DNA from 2 places in the Jonesia denitrificans DSM 20603 genome. Region 1 is predicted to be linked to the other one. Evidence: riboswitches for the same ligand, from Rfam matches in the RefSeq annotation. Region 1 holds a riboswitch; the other holds the start of a gene.
What was found. Region 1 has a riboswitch for cyclic di-AMP ahead of JDEN_RS10005 (C40 family peptidase). Riboswitches for the same ligand answer to the same signal wherever they lie in the genome.

Region 1 (7,794 bases):
GCTGCAACCAGGTGAGGCAGTGTTCCTGCGTGCTGGTCAAATTCACGCCTACCTCCATGGGTTGGGGGTGGAGATCATGGCGAACTCCGACAATGTGTTGCGTGCAGGGCTGACAACAAAACACGTGGATGTTCCCGAGTTGATGGCGTGCACGGATTTCACTGCCGAGCCTCCGGTACGCCCTTCGCTACGGCCGGTGCCCGGTGGGCTCACGGACTACCGGGTGGGGACCCCAGAGTTCGGGTTGGTGTATGGGGATGCTGCGCATGGTGCTCTGATCACCCATACGGGGCCGCGCATCGTTGTGTGTTTGAACGGGAGCGTAACGATCTCTCACGCACTGGGCGAGTTGGGAACATTGACGGCTGGCCAATCAGCGTTTGTACCACACGGGGTGGGGAGTGTGGCGTTGAGCGGTGGTGGGTCGGTGGCTGTCAGTTACGTTCCATAACCGCAACCGAGCGTGACACGGGTCATCCCATGAATCGGTATCTTTACTTAAGGTAATGAGTTAAAGTAAAGATCTGTGAGCCCAACCAAAAACCACCGCCCCGCAACCCTCGCTGGGGATATCCGCGTCGCAGCCAGCCGCATCGTCCGACGCCTGCGCCGCGAACGAGGAGAAGCCGAACTACCTGAACACCAGTTCATTGTCCTCACCGCGCTCAACAAATTTGGGCCCATGACACCAGGCGCGCTCGCGGAACTTGAGGGTGTAAAACCACCATCAATGACCCGCACAGTCAACGCATTGTGTGAACTGGGCTTTGCGGAGAAACTCGGCAGCGAGATTGACCGGCGGCAAGTTGTGGTTGCACTGACGGACCAAGGCGCCAACGAAATTGCGGTGACCCGCAGACGCCGGGACGCCTGGCTCACACAACAGTTAGCCACCCTCACCCCCAATGAGCGGCAGATCCTCGCACAAGCCAGCGAACTGCTGTCACGAATATCTGGACATACATGAGCCCCACTTTTGCGTCACTGAAGTACTACAACTATCGAATATGGTTTGCTGCCGCCCTTGTTGCCAACGTGGGAACGTGGATGCAGCGCATCGCTCAGGATTGGCTAGTCCTGACAGAACTGACCAACAACTCAGGAACAGCGGTCGGCTTTGTCACCGGACTCCAGTTCCTTCCCGTTCTCTTTCTATCGCCCTACGCAGGGCTCCTCGCCGACCGAGTCGACCGCCGGAAGCTGCTGATGACAACCCAAGGGCTCATGGGGTTGTTGGCTACCTTGCTGGGAGTTTTCACCCTCACTGGGATTGTCGAACTCTGGCACGTCTACGTGTTTGCGTTCCTCCTGGGTTGTGTGGCGGCCTTTGATAATCCTGCCCGCCAGGTGTTTGTGTCAGAAATGGTGCCAGCGGAGCGACTCGCCAATGCTGTCGGTTTGAACTCCGCATCGTTTAACGCTGCCCGCCTCATTGGCCCAGGCGTAGCTGGTCTTCTTATTGCTGCTGTGGGAAGCGGGTGGGCGTTCATTATCAACGGGGTGTCCTTCGCTGCAACTATTTGGGCGATGTCTCGGATGCGTCAACGCGAACTGCAACGCACACCCCGTGCAGCCCGCTCGCGTGGGCAAATCCGGGAAGGAATCCGCTACGTGCGCCACCGCTCAGACATTCTTGTCATTATGGTGATTGCGTGTGTGGTGTCGACCTTTGGGCTGAATTTCCAACTGACGTCAGCACTGATGGCAACGGAAGTATTCGGGAAAGACGCTGCCGGGTACGGGATTTTAGGGTCCATCCTCGCGATCGGATCCCTGTCCGGCGCTCTGGTTGCCGCTCGTCGTACCCGGCCGCGGGTGCGTCTTGTGATCGGGGCAGCCTTCATGTTTGGTGTGTTCGCTGGGGTGATGGCGCTGATGCCCACCTACGAACTGTATGCCCTCATGTCGATCCCGGTGGGGTTCTTCTCCTTGACCATGATGACGGCCGCGAACTCGACGATCCAGATGTCCGTGGAACCTGAGATGCGTGGCCGAGTCATGGCCTTGTACCTCGTCGTGTTTGTCGGGGCTACTCCGGTAGGCTCCCCCATTGTGGGGTGGATTGCCGAAGTGTTTGGTGCCCGCTGGGGTGTGGGCGTTGGGGCGATCACGGCAATTGCCGTGTCACTGTCAGCAGCACTGTGGACCAAACGTCATTGGAATTACCGGGTGGAATACACCTGGGATCGCCGTCCGCATTTGGAAGTGATCTACGATGCGGACCGTGACGGAACCTTAGAACGCGACCGTGAACAGCGTGAACAGACTGCAGACGCGATGCGTGTGCAGCAGCTGCAACACAAGCAGGTGTCTTAGTCGGCAAGGGCCTCGACGACGTAGTCGATGCACTGGGTGAGTGCTTCAACGTCAGCGGGTTCGATTGCGGGGAACAACGCAACACGTAACTGGTTGCGGCCCAGTTTGCGGTAGGGCTCAATGTCGACGATCCCATGTTCGCGGAGCACTCGAGCGACGCGTGCGGCATCAACCTCCTGCGAGAAGTCGATGGTTGCTACGACCCGTGACCGGTGAGCGAGGTCGGCGACAAAAGGGGTTGTATAAGAGCGTGATTCAACCCATTGGTCAATGATGCGCGCCGATGTTGCTGTCCGATCAGTGGCCCAGGCAAGACCCCCGTTGCGGTTAAACCAGTCGATTTGCTCTGCGAGGAGAACAAGGGTCGCCAGTGCGGGAGTGTTGAGGGTTTGCTGGGCGCGCGAGTTGGTGACTGCGATGCTCAGGGAGAGGAAGTCGGGAATCCACCGTTCGGTGGCGGCAACACGCTCGATGCGTTCAATAGCGGCAGGCGACGCAAAGGACAACCACAAACCGCCATCTGCGGCGAAGGATTTCTGCGGCGCAAAGTAGTACATGTCGGTCGCAGTGAGGTCGACGGGGAGTCCGCCAGCCGCGGAGGTTGCGTCAACGACCATGAGGCCGTTGTCACTCACCCGGTGGATGGGGGCCATCGCACCGGTTGATGTTTCGTTGTGTGGCCACGCGTACACGTCAGCATCCGGTGTGGCCTCTGGAAGCCCGGCCGCGCCTGGGGAATATGTGGTGATCGCTGAGGGTTGGAGAAAGGGAGCTTTGTTCGTCGAGTTGGCGAACTTGGATCCAAACTCTCCAAACACTGCGTGTGCAGCGCGGTCTTGCACGAACGAGAAGGTGAGCGCATCCCAGAGGGCAGTGGACCCGCCGTTGCCGAGCAGAACTTCGTACCCCTCCGGCGCATCGAACATTTCCAGCAAACCGGACTGGATGTGTCCCACGAGGTTCTTTACCGGAGACTGCCTGTGTGAGGTGCCTAGAATGTGCCGCCCTGTGGTGTTGAGGGCGTCCAGTTGTTCACTGCGAACCTTCGATGGGCCAGAGCCAAACCGGCCGTCGCTGGGAAGAAGGGCCGCTGGGATGCTGATGGTGTGCGTCACAGGGCTACTGTATCGCGCGTCAGGTGGGGGAAGGACTGTTGTTCGGATGGTGATGCAGGATTCAGCGGGGTGGGGACTGGTCGAGGTGGATGCGGGCAGTCTTTCGCGGAAGTGAAACGGTTTCATGGCATGCTTAGGAGCATAAGCGGACAGATGAAGGGACAGTGTTGTGAGCGATCTCATTGACACCACGGAAATGTACCTGCGGACGATTTATGAGTTGGCGGAGGAGGGGATTGTCCCCTTGCGGGCGCGGATTGCTGAGCGCTTAGGCCACTCAGGTCCAACCGTGTCCCAAACGGTTGCTCGGATGGAACGTGATGGGTTGTTGTATGTCTCTGGTGACCGCCATCTAGAACTCACCGACTTAGGGCAGGCCAAAGCAACTCGTGTGATGCGTAAGCACCGGCTTGCGGAGCGTCTACTCACCGATGTTATTGGGCTGGAGTGGGAGTTCGTTCACGACGAGGCGTGCCGGTGGGAGCATGTCATGTCAGAACGCGTTGAAGAGCGGCTGGTGCAGTTGTTGAACTCACCACGGTATTCCCCATACGGCAACCCCATTCCTGGTCTGGCTGAGATTGGTGTGGGTGATGAGCCGGAAGCGTTCCTTGATGGCGTGGTGTCGCTGACGGATCGGGTCATGCGGGAACCAGCGGCCGGTCAGGTGGTGACCATTGTGCGGTTGGGTGAGCCTGTTCAGACCGATAGTGATTTATTGGGGCGGCTTCACGATGCGGGGGTCACCCCTGGTGCGCAGGTCACGCTCACTGCTTCAGATTATGGGGTGGTGGCGGTGCAGGGGATTGGTGCGCCGATCCTGCTAGATATTCCTCAGGATGTCGCACGTCACATTTTTGTGGCTGTCGCGTGAGGTGATAGTGCGTTGCACCTGGTATGCCAAGGATTTGACAGAGAGCTCCCCGCCATGGGGAGCTCTCCCCATTTGTGGGCGAAAAATTGTGCGTGACCAAAGCGTGACAATCGTGGGGATGGTTGGGTAGAGTAGCGATTGCTTCACCAAACTTGCCTTTGATGAAGTGTTCATGCGGACCGCCTAGCCCTGTCACCGCGTGGAGCCTGGACAACCCGAGACAGGGGCGGGGGAACCACACATTGGCTGGAAGCACAGCCTTGGGGTGAAGTGTGAAAGCTGTACACAACAGCTGGAGCGCCGAGTGACTCCAACTCGAACCCGACAGCTTACCTCGCTGGCATAACTGGAGAGACGACTGTGACTAACGCTGTTTACCGGGCGCGACACCGCCACGAGCGCAATGCTCTCGCGCCACTTGCTGCACTTGCCACAAGTGCAGGCCAGAACGTTGCCAACTACGGGCGACGCTCAGCCATTGTGGCGATTTCTTCAGGTCTTGTTGTAGGTCTGGGAACAGTGGCCACCCCGGCAACTGCTGCACCTCTTGAGGCGCAGAACATTGCGGGCACCATTGACATCTCCTCGTTGACCTCTCAGGCCCAAGCCGCTGTGGGGGCTGCCCCAACCGTTACCGTTGACGTTGACGCGAAATGGTCTGTGGAAAAATCCAAGATCAAGGTCACCCCGGCGCCAGAGCCAGAGCCAGAGCCAGTCCGTGAGGTCACTCAGGCCGCATCACGCACCAACGAGCGCGCTGAACTCACCAGCAGCACTGCATCGACGTCAACTGCTTCCACCACACAGCAGACCACCACCAAGGCAGCTGTCCCTCAGTCAGTGAACGGGAACGCAGTCCTTGAGATTGCGTCCCGCTACGTCGGAGTTCCCTACGTCTCCGGTGGCTCAACGCCTGCTGGTTTTGACTGCTCGGGGTTCACCTCCTACGTCTACGCACAGCTCGGGATCTCCCTGCCACGCACCTCATCCCAGCAACGCTACGCCGGCACCGTGGTGTCCCGCGCAGAAGCAAAACCAGGCGACCTCCTGTGGAGCCCGGGACACATCTCCATTTACGCCGGTGGCAACATGCAAATCGACGCACCACAACCAGGCAAGACAATCCAGTTCCGCCAAATCTGGCAGTCAAACCCTGTGTTCATTCGCGTTTCCTGATTGATCACTCGTTCACAGAAACGGGGGGTGCTGACCTGAAAGGTCAGCACCCCCCGTTTCTTATGCCTGGACACCGTGCATAACCAGGCCATTGGGGGGTAAGGTTTAGGCAAAGGAACCGTGTGGTGACACGGGCCACGTTCACCGCACCACGCTCAAGGAGGCCGCTATGACCACTACCCCCAGCATCCTCGTGGGAGTTGATGGCTCACTTGCTAGTTTGCACGCACTTGACTGGGCAACCGCCCTCGCGAAAAAGTGCGGGGCTAGTCTCACCATTGCGTGTTCCTATTCTCTTCCGACATTCGCGGCAGCCTCCCTTGATGGCGGGTATGCGGCTCTTGATGACAGCACCATCCAAGAAGGCGCGCGTATGGTGCTCTCCAGCGCCGCCGAACGGGTCACCGCGCACGGTGTCCCCGTCTCCGCACAGATCGCCTCAGGGGACCCAGCAGGAGCCCTGGTTGAACTCTCCCAAGGACACAACCTTGTGGTCGTGGGCACCCGTGGACGATCCGGGTTCGCTGAACGCATCCTTGGCACCGTGTCCTCTGCCCTCCCCGCCCACTCAGCCTGCCCAGTGGTCGTCGTCCCAGGACGCGACCTCAAAGAAGACGAACCCCTCCCAGCGATCACACCGGTCAACCGCATCATTGTCGGAGTGGACGGGTCAGACTCAGCACACGGAGCACTCCACAAAGCAGTCCACTTTGCTCAACTCTTTGACGCAGAACTCGTTGCAGTCACTGGAGTCCCCGTGACCTCCGGATCAGGGATCCTCGCATGGCTGCCTGCAGCCGTGGACCACGAACAAGTCCTCAAAGACATTGAAGGTGGACTCAACACCATCATTGACGCGGTTGAAGACGAAAACCCTGGCATGACCATCCGCCGAATCGTGCTCGACGGAACAGGCGCAGAACTCCTCACCGAGTTCTCCCAGGCAGCCGACCTCCTGGTTGTCGGTTCGCGCGGACGCGGCGGATTCGCCGGCCTCCTCCTGGGATCAACCAGCCAAGCAGTCCTTCACCACTCGCAATGCCCCGTCCTGATCATCAACAAAAAAGCCGACCAGGCAGAACCACTGGACGTATCACCAGCACAGAACCAACAACCCGAATAACCAGGACTACGCGGCAACAGCCGGCTCACATCGGTGATGCTACCCCCAACAAAGGAACATCAGCAGGAGCAGAAGACGACTGCCCCTCAATTTCCTCAATCAACGGGCTCGTGAACTTCGCAGGAGGCGGACCAAACGCCTTCGCGCTCTGATGAATCACCGTGTGCGCAAGCGCACGGCCCCCCACAATGCCCACCACAGCACCAACCCCAAACGGGATGAGACGCCCAACAACAACGCCCCCCTGGCGGAAGAAATAGCGCTTCACAAACCGGGAAGACAACACCCGGTTCACCTGCTTAATACTGGACGACGGAACAGCTGTGGACAACGCCTTCGCCCAGTGAGTCATCGACCCACCAGACATCCCCACCACCGTCTTCGCACCAGCCTCACCAAGGACCGACGCAAGAACAAGAGTCTTCCTGCGGTGCGCATCGTGAATGTGGATCCCGTGGACCTCAGCAACAGCAAGACTATAAAAACCAGCGGCACCAAAAAACGCCGCCAAATCCGCTGCCGTCAACGCCAACGCTGTCCCAGAACCCACACCCGGAACCGCAGCAGTAGCCCCTACCGCACCACCCGTGGACGCAAGGATGGTGTGGAGTTCACTGCCCAAAATCTCAATAATCCGTTCCGGGGAAGCGTTCGGATTCCGGCGCCGCAACGACCGCACATGCGCGGCAATACGCGGAGCAGGGATCTTCGTGGCATGGGCAACAGCAGAATCAACAAGGGACTGTGGACCACCAGCGGTCGGAGGATATGGCATCACAACTCCTATTCACCAAAACAACCACCCACAACAAGGCACGGTGGGGAACCATCGTAGCCGCCACGCCTGACATGAGCACCCCGATAATGTGTGACAGGCAGGGGGCTTGTCGCCGTGGAACTCAAAGTCCAGGGCGACAACCCCGAGACGACAAAAATGTGACGTCCAGAAAATCAACTAGTCAAACGCATAATGATGGAATAGGCTGAAGAACTACGATGTTGGAGAAGACAACGTGAACCGAGGCCAACCCCAGAAAATTGCCCGGTGGTAACGGCGAGTTCACGTAGACCTAACATCAACCGCCTAGCGTGGGTATGTCATGAGATGGCAGAGAAGCTGACTGGCACTCCCCGCAACGAAACGGGCACCCGCCCACACCAGAACTCCAGGTGCTGTCCCACAGTACCTG
Region 2 (7,794 bases), 420 kb from region 1:
TAGGAGTCTTCTTGGTAGGGCTCCTCGGACGTGGCACCGGCGCCAATGCCTTGGTCTGCTGCGCCGTCACCGGTAGTGAGGAGGGCGTCTGCGACTTCCTCGGGCGTCATGCCCAGGCTTTCTGCAAACTCGTCCGAGACCGCGAAGATGATTTCTCCAGACGCGGTGTTGTCGTTATTGAGCGTGAGGTCGGTGTGGACTCGGACGCAACCAGTAAGAGCGACCAACGTCACTGCGGCAACGACAATGCGTGCGATCGCTGTTGTGTGGGGTGAGGTTCGCATGGTGGCCTTTTTTCTGAGGGTCGTCATTGACGAGGTGGTGGCTTCTGCCGTGCCCGTGGGTTTTGGGGTGGTTGCCGTGTGGTCCGCGGTCAGTGTTCTTACAGACTAACCGGTTCATGGGGTTCACGCGGGGTGGAATACACGACTGAGAGATGCAAATCAAAGTTGAGTGGAATAGACTCAACTTTGAGCGGGTTCTTCTTCATAGACACCTCATACACGAGTACAGAAGGCACGAACATGGAACCAAAGAACACCTCAATGACCCAACAGGCGCTCAGTGACGCCATTCAGTCCGCCACAGCCGCCTCCCACCCCCAAGTCGACGCCCTCCACCTGCTGTCAGCACTGCTTGACCAAACAGATGGATTCGCCAGCGAACTACTCCGACTCACCGGAGTGAACACCCAGACGCTGGGGGCAGATGTCCGGCGCGCACTGGTCGCACTCCCCACTGTCAGTGGCACCTCGGTCACCCAACCTACTGCGTCCCACGACCTCGGGCTCGCTCTTCAACGTGCCCGCGCAGAAGCAGATAAAGCAGGAGATACCTATGTCTCCACTGAGCACCTCCTCCTCGGAATTGCCCACACACAGTGCACAGCCGGCGACCTCCTCACCAAAGCTGGAGCCACCTACGAGGCGCTGACCCAACAACTCCCCTCACTCCAACAGGGCAAAGATCGCAACTCAGCGAACCCAGAAGGAACCTACAAAGCGTTAGAAAAATACGGAATCGATCTCACCGCAGCAGCACGAGAGTCCTCCTTGGACCCGGTGATCGGCCGAGACACCGAAATCCGCCGCGTCATCCAAGTGCTGTCCCGGCGCACCAAAAACAACCCAGTCCTTATCGGAGAACCTGGCGTCGGGAAAACGGCAGTCGTTGAAGGGCTAGCCCAGCGCATCGTCAAAAACGACGTCCCCGAATCACTGCGCAACAAACGACTCATCTCCCTTGACCTCACAGCCATGGTTGCCGGCGCAAAATACCGGGGTGACTTCGAAGAACGCCTCAAATCCGTCCTCGACGAAATCAAATCCTCAGACGGAGAGATCGTTACGTTCATCGACGAACTGCACACAGTCGTGGGAGCAGGCGGCGGGTCAGAAGGAGCAATGGACGCCGGTAACATGCTCAAACCCATGCTTGCACGAGGAGAGCTGCGCCTCATCGGGGCAACAACCCTCGACGAGTACCGCGAAAACATTGAAAAAGACCCAGCGCTCGAACGCCGATTCCAGCAGGTGTACGTTGATGAACCATCCGTGGAAGACACCATCGCAATTCTGCGCGGTCTCAAACCCCGCTACGAAGCGCACCATGGTGTCGAAATCTCAGATGGCGCAGTTATTGCGGCAGCAACACTGTCCCACCGGTACATCACCGGTCGACGCATGCCCGACAAAGCGATCGACCTCATTGACGAGGCGGCCTCCCGCCTGCGCATGGAAATGGACTCCTCCCCAGTCGAAATTGACACCCTGGAACGATCTATTGAACGCCTCACCATGGAAGAGATCGCGCTGCGCGACTCCGACGCCGCCTCAGCCCCGACCCGGCTTGACGAGGTGCGCGCCCAACTCGCTGACGCCCAAGAACAACTCCTGGTACTGAACGCCCGATGGGAACGCGAACGCGGTGGTCTCAACAAAGCGGGAGAACTACGCAAACAACTCGATGACCTCCACGCCCAAGCCGAACGCGCTCAACTGGACGGTGACCTAGAAACAGCGTCAAGGATCCTTTACGGCGAGATCCCTGCCGTTCAACGAGCACTGGACGACGCCGTGACCGCTGAGAACATCACCGCCGAGACAGACACGCGAGAACGCCTTGTCGGTGAACGCGTTGACGCCCACGAAATCGCTGAAGTTGTCGAAGCGTGGACCGGTATCCCGGTCGGGCGTCTCCTCCAAGAGGAATCCGACAAACTCCTCCACATGGAAGAACGTATCGGTGGGCGTCTGATTGGTCAGGAAGAAGCAGTCGCGTCGGTATCCGATGCGGTGCGTCGCTCCCGGGCAGGGGTTTCTGACCCGAACCGACCCACCGGGTCCTTCCTGTTCCTTGGCCCCACCGGGGTCGGGAAAACCGAACTTGCTAAGGCGCTCGCGGAGTTCCTCTTCGACGATGAGCGTGCCATGGTCCGCATTGACATGTCGGAATACGGTGAGAAGCATTCGGTGGCTCGGTTGGTGGGGGCTCCTCCTGGGTATGTGGGTTACGACGAGGGTGGACAGCTCACTGAGGCGATCCGCCGTCGTCCGTATTCGGTGGTTCTGCTTGATGAGGTCGAGAAAGCTCACCCCGAGGTTTTTGACATCCTCTTGCAGGTCCTTGATGACGGCCGACTCACCGATGGTCAGGGACGAACCGTGGATTTCCGCTCCACAATTCTCGTGTTGACCTCCAACATCGGGTCACAGTTCCTCATTGATCCGATCACTGATGCACAGGCGAAGCGGGAGTCGGTGATGGCGGCGGTGCGCGCTCACTTTAAGCCGGAATTTTTGAACCGGCTTGATGATGTGGTCATGTTTGATGCGTTGACGTTGCCTCAGCTGACGAAGATTGTCGATATGCAGGTCGCTGAGATTGAGCGGCGTGTGGCGGATCGGCGGATGAGTGTGACGGTGTCAGATGATGCGCGCCGTTGGTTGGCGGAAACCGGTTTTGATCCAGTGTATGGGGCGCGTCCGTTGCGCCGGTTGGTGCAACGGGAGATAGGCGACCGTCTTGCTCGTCTGATTTTGGCGGGGGAGGCGGTGGAGGGCAGCGTCATTGCTGTGTCTGCTGGCCCCGACGGGTTGATTGTTGATGTGCGGCCCGTGTAGGCGGTGATGGACGCACAAGTGTCCTAGGTCACATTGTGTGGTTGAATGTGAATACCTACCGCAACAACGGGGTTGAAAGGCGGACATCGTCATGGCCAGATACGCGCGCGGGAAATCAACCCGTGAGGAGATCATCAAAGAAGCGATGATCGTGTTTGCCAAGAACGGGTATTACGAAGCGTCACTACGTGATATTTCCGCCCGTGTTGGCATCTCCCACCCCGGGTTGCTCCACCACTTCCCATCCAAGAGCGACCTGTTGTTGGCCGTGTTGGATGCGCGTGACGCCGAGGATGTGCGCATCACGTTGCCGTTGCTGGAGCAGGGCTATGACTTGGTCGACGCGATCGTGGAGTTGGCGGAGCGCAACATGGAGCGCCCGGGGATGGTGTCGTTGTTTGCGAAGTTGAGTGCGGAAGCAACGGACCCGGCGCACCCTGCCCATGAATATTTTTCGGAGCGCTACCGGCGCACCCTTGAGGGATACACCCTCTATTTTGAGGAGTTACGCCGCCAAGAGAAGTTGTCACCCACGCTTGATCCAGCGGAAGTGGCCAAAGCGCTGGTGGCGTTAATGGATGGGCTGCAAGTGGTGTGGTTATACGGGTGGCGGTCAGGTCTCCCTGACCGCCACGTCGATATGCCACGCATCGTGCGCGAGTTTCTCTCCTTCACTGGGCGTGGGAACACCCCGGAGACAGTTACAACCGGATGAAAACGGGGTTGGACTGCCACATTTTTCGGACGGCGATTTTCTTGCCTGGGCGTGGCGCATCGATAATTTTGCCGTTGCCTGCGTAGATCGCGACGTGGCCTGGGCTCCAGACGAGGTCGCCTGGTCGTGCGGCGCTGCGCGATACTCGCTTGCCCGCGCGCTTTTGGGCGCTTGAGGTGCGGGGAAGTTTTTTCACGCCAGCTTTCTTGTACACGTACTGGGTGAACCCTGAGCAATCGAAGCCACGACTAGGGCTGGTGCCGCCACTGCGGTATTTCACGCCGACTTGAGCTTTCGCAATGGCAAGGACCTTGTCAGTCTTTGATGCTTTGACCTGCACGCGGGTGGCCTTTGACCCGGTGGTGCTGATGTTCTTTGCGGAGCCTGTTGGCAGGTAGCGCACGGTCACGGTGTGCTTCTTGGCGGAGAGCTTCTTTGAGAGCCGGTAGGTTGCCTTCCCGTTTTTCAGGGTTTTTGTGGCAACGCGTTTCTTGCCCACGTAGAACTGTGCTTTTCCGGTTGCTGCTTTGCCTGCCACAACAACTTTGGTGCCAACTTTGGCGGGGGTGGAGCCTTTAGCCCATTTTTTCTTGGACGTCGACACCTTGATGCTGGGTGCCTTCTTGACCGCAGTGTTCAGGGGTGTTGCTGCTGCCACTGGCGCGGTGGCTACTGTGGTGGCTGCGGTGCTTGTCGGGGTGGCTTGCGCTGTTGCTGGTGCGACGATCCCGGCGAGGATCAGCGAACCAGTGAGTGCAGCGATGGTCAGGGTGGGGCGGCGCTTGCGTGTTGTGCCCGGTTTTAGGGCGTGCTCAGGCGCCACGCGTTGTGTACGTGTCATGGTGATACCTCGGACGCCTGTGAGGTGAGCTGTCGGGTTCGGAACGAGGTATGTCCCGGCCGCGGATGCGGCTTCACCCCAAGGTTGACAAGCAACCGGAAAGAGTGGGTCCCCCACTGCTGCCGTAAGTCCAGGAAACCAGATGCCGGCAGCACTCGGCGTTCATCTGGTATCTCGACGTCATCTGACGGTTGTCGAGACGATTAAAGATTAAACAGTGTTTGCGTGAATGTCACGAGTAGGTCACGACACACTGGGGCCACCTGTTTGTTGTTGGCGTTGTCTGCGCTGTTCACAACCTGTATGAGAGGTTTCCACGTGGAAGGTTTTCACCCGCGGGCCAAGATCACAGTGACTCCGAAATGTCGAGAATAACTGGAACATGATCAGATGCGCCTTTACCTTTGCGCTCATTGCGGTCGATCTCTACTCCAGTCACCCGCTTGGTCAAGGCGGGGGAGCACCAGGCAAAATCAATACGCATCCCTTGGTTCTTAGGAAACCGAAGCTGCTGGTAGTCCCAGTATGTGTAAACATCCTCGGGTACATGGACTCGAGAAACCTCCGTATAGCCAATGTCGCCAAAGGCGGCAAAAGCGGCACGCTCAGGGTCAGTCACGTGGGTTTTCCCCTCAAAGAACTCCCGGTCCCACACGTCGGTGTCACGTGGCGCCACATTCCAGTCACCCACAAGCGCGACCTGTGCTGCCGGGTCATCGGCGGTCCACTGCTGTGCAGAGTTTTTCAACTGGTGAAGCCACTGCAACTTGTAGTGGTAGTGAGGGTGGTCAATCTCGCGCCCATTGGGCACGTACAACGACCACACGCGCACCCCGCCACAGATTGCGCCCACCGCACGTGCTTCAACAACCGGGTCCTCACCAAACCCGGGTTGGCCTGGGAACGCGCGGTGCACATCGTCAAGCCCGACCCGCGAAATCAACGCGACCCCGTTCCACTGGTTCACCCCAACGTGGGCGACCTCATACCCAGCTTCCTCAAACGCCGCCACGGGGAACTGCTCGTCCTTGCATTTTGTTTCCTGCAACGCCAAGACGTCGATGTCATGACGTTCAAGAACCGCCAATGCGCGGTCAGTACGGGCACGGATTGAATTGATATTCCATGAGGCCAGTCGCATGGCAGCAAGCCTATCGTGTTGCGGGCCAGGCGGTAGGATCACTCCATCATGTCTGCGCTCACCATCATTTACGTGCCCGGGTTATTTGACCGTACCCGGTTCCTGCTGTCCGCCCAATGGGCGGCGCTTCGCCTGTGGCGTCCGCTGGGAGCGCGGGTCCGCATGTTCACGGTGGGGTGGGCGGGCGAGATCGCCTGGGAGGAGCGGTTAGCTGCCCTGATCGCGATGATCGATGCGCGCCACGAGCGCGGAGAGACGGTCGCGTTGGTGGGGGCAAGTGCCGGTGCAAGCGCCGTGCTGGGTGCTTTTTCGGCTCGCAGTGACGTGGTCGCGGGGGCAGTGCTCATTTGCGGGAAAATTCACCGACCCCACATCATCCCGGAACCTATTTTTGACGTCAATGACGTATTTGAAGATGCCCTCGACGACATTGCCGAGTTTGTGGCGGAGCTTGACCCGCAGGAACGGGACCGGGTGATGTCGTTGCGCGCTGCGGTTGATGGGGTGGTGTTCCCGTCAGACACGATGATTCCAGGGGCGCACAACGTGCGGATGCGCGTGGTGGGGCATATTCCTGGGATTGCATGGGGACTAGTCCTCCATGGGCACATGATTCTCCGGTTTCTTCGCGGCTGTGCGGCCCGCCGACTCCCCGAGCCCGAGCACACCGACTAGGCTGAAGTCATGGCAACAGCACTGATCACTGGAGCAACAGCAGGCATTGGGTTGGAATTTGCGTGGCAACTGGCTGCGAGTCGCCACAACCTTGTCCTGGTGGCACGCGATGCCCACCGGCTTGATGCGGTCGCCCAGCAACTGAACTCGGTTGCGGGTGTTCATGTTGACGTGCTCCCCGCTGACTTGGGGACACGCGAGGGGATCGACTCGGTTGTGCAGCGGCTCAGTGACCGGGACCGCCCCATTAACCTTCTGGTCAACAACGCTGGGTATGCCATCAACACTCGGTTCCTGGATTCTGAGATTGACGACCAAGCCGAGGCGTTGACGGTCATGGTGGAGGCGGTCATGCGGTTATCGCATGCCGCAGCCAAGGTCATGCGCCAACGGGGACGAGGGCTCATTATCAATGTGTCCTCGGTCGCCGCGCTCACCGCATCAGGCACCTACTCGGCGCATAAAGCGTGGGTGCGGTCCTTCACCGAAGGACTTGCTGTGGAATTGTCAGGAACGGGGGCATCCGCGATGGCGTTGTGCCCTGGGTTTGTGCACACTGAGTTCCACGAACGTGCAGGCATTGACTATTCGGGGTTCCCCGAGGTTGCGTGGCTGTCAGCGGAGGAACTTGTCCGTGAAGCTCTGGCCGATGCGCGCCGTGGTGCGGTCCTTTCAACCCCGTCACTGCGGTACAAGGGAGCATCTGGCTTGTTGCGTATTTTGCCGCGGTTTGTTGTGCGGGCATTGCAAGTGCGTGGCGCAGTGGCCAGCACGGCAGCTGGACGCCGCAATCCGATCACCACGCCAAGCCAGACCTAACGTCGCGTACCCTGGTGGTGTGACTGAGACACTTTCCCCAACACCTCGTGAACAGCTTGCTGCCCTGATTCGTGAACTGGCCGTCGTCCATGGAACGGTCACGTTGTCCTCTGGTGCGACAGCTGACTATTACGTGGATTTGCGTCGGGTGACGTTGCACCACCGCGCCGCCCCCCTCATTGGCCACGTCCTGTTGGACACCCTTGAAGAAGCTGGCTTTGGTCCGGCAGACGTCGACGCTGCGGGTGGGCTGACATTAGGCGCTGACCCCATTGCCACCGCGTTGCTTCACGCTGCTGCGTCACGCGGATTGGATTTGGACGCGTTTGTTGTCCGCAAGGCTGCGAAAGCCCACGGGATGCAGCGTCAGATTGAAGGCCCAGATATTTCAGGTCGCCGAGTTGTTGTTGTGGAAGACACCACAACGACCGGTGGGTCACCCATCGCTGCCATTGAGGCGTGCCGGGCCGCTGGGGCAGAC

Region 2: it holds a riboswitch for cyclic di-AMP, as region 1 does, so the genes downstream of both, JDEN_RS13280 (C40 family peptidase) here and JDEN_RS10005 (C40 family peptidase) in region 1, are expected to answer to the same signal.

What each region holds. Positions count from the first base shown of each region.
Region 1 is NC_013174.1:2,178,891-2,186,684, reverse strand. Features, by position in the region: gene manA (mannose-6-phosphate isomerase, class I) at 1-451, shown strand, start outside; gene JDEN_RS10025 (MarR family winged helix-turn-helix transcriptional regulator) at 527-967, shown strand; gene JDEN_RS10020 (MFS transporter) at 964-2,316, shown strand; gene serC (phosphoserine transaminase) at 2,313-3,431, opposite strand; gene JDEN_RS10010 (metal-dependent transcriptional regulator) at 3,601-4,305, shown strand; cyclic di-AMP (ydaO/yuaA leader) riboswitch at 4,499-4,663, shown strand; gene JDEN_RS10005 (C40 family peptidase) at 4,666-5,481, shown strand; gene JDEN_RS10000 (universal stress protein) at 5,651-6,604, shown strand; gene JDEN_RS09995 (hypothetical protein) at 6,630-7,379, opposite strand.
Region 2 is NC_013174.1:2,599,516-2,607,309, reverse strand. Features, by position in the region: gene JDEN_RS13920 (LppM family (lipo)protein) at 1-284, opposite strand, end outside; gene clpB (ATP-dependent chaperone ClpB) at 525-3,122, shown strand; gene JDEN_RS12190 (TetR/AcrR family transcriptional regulator) at 3,214-3,837, shown strand; gene JDEN_RS13280 (C40 family peptidase) at 3,824-4,678, opposite strand; cyclic di-AMP (ydaO/yuaA leader) riboswitch at 4,678-4,849, opposite strand; gene JDEN_RS12180 (exodeoxyribonuclease III) at 5,025-5,819, opposite strand; gene JDEN_RS12175 (RBBP9/YdeN family alpha/beta hydrolase) at 5,868-6,494, shown strand; gene JDEN_RS12170 (SDR family NAD(P)-dependent oxidoreductase) at 6,504-7,313, shown strand; gene pyrE (orotate phosphoribosyltransferase) at 7,333-7,794, shown strand, end outside.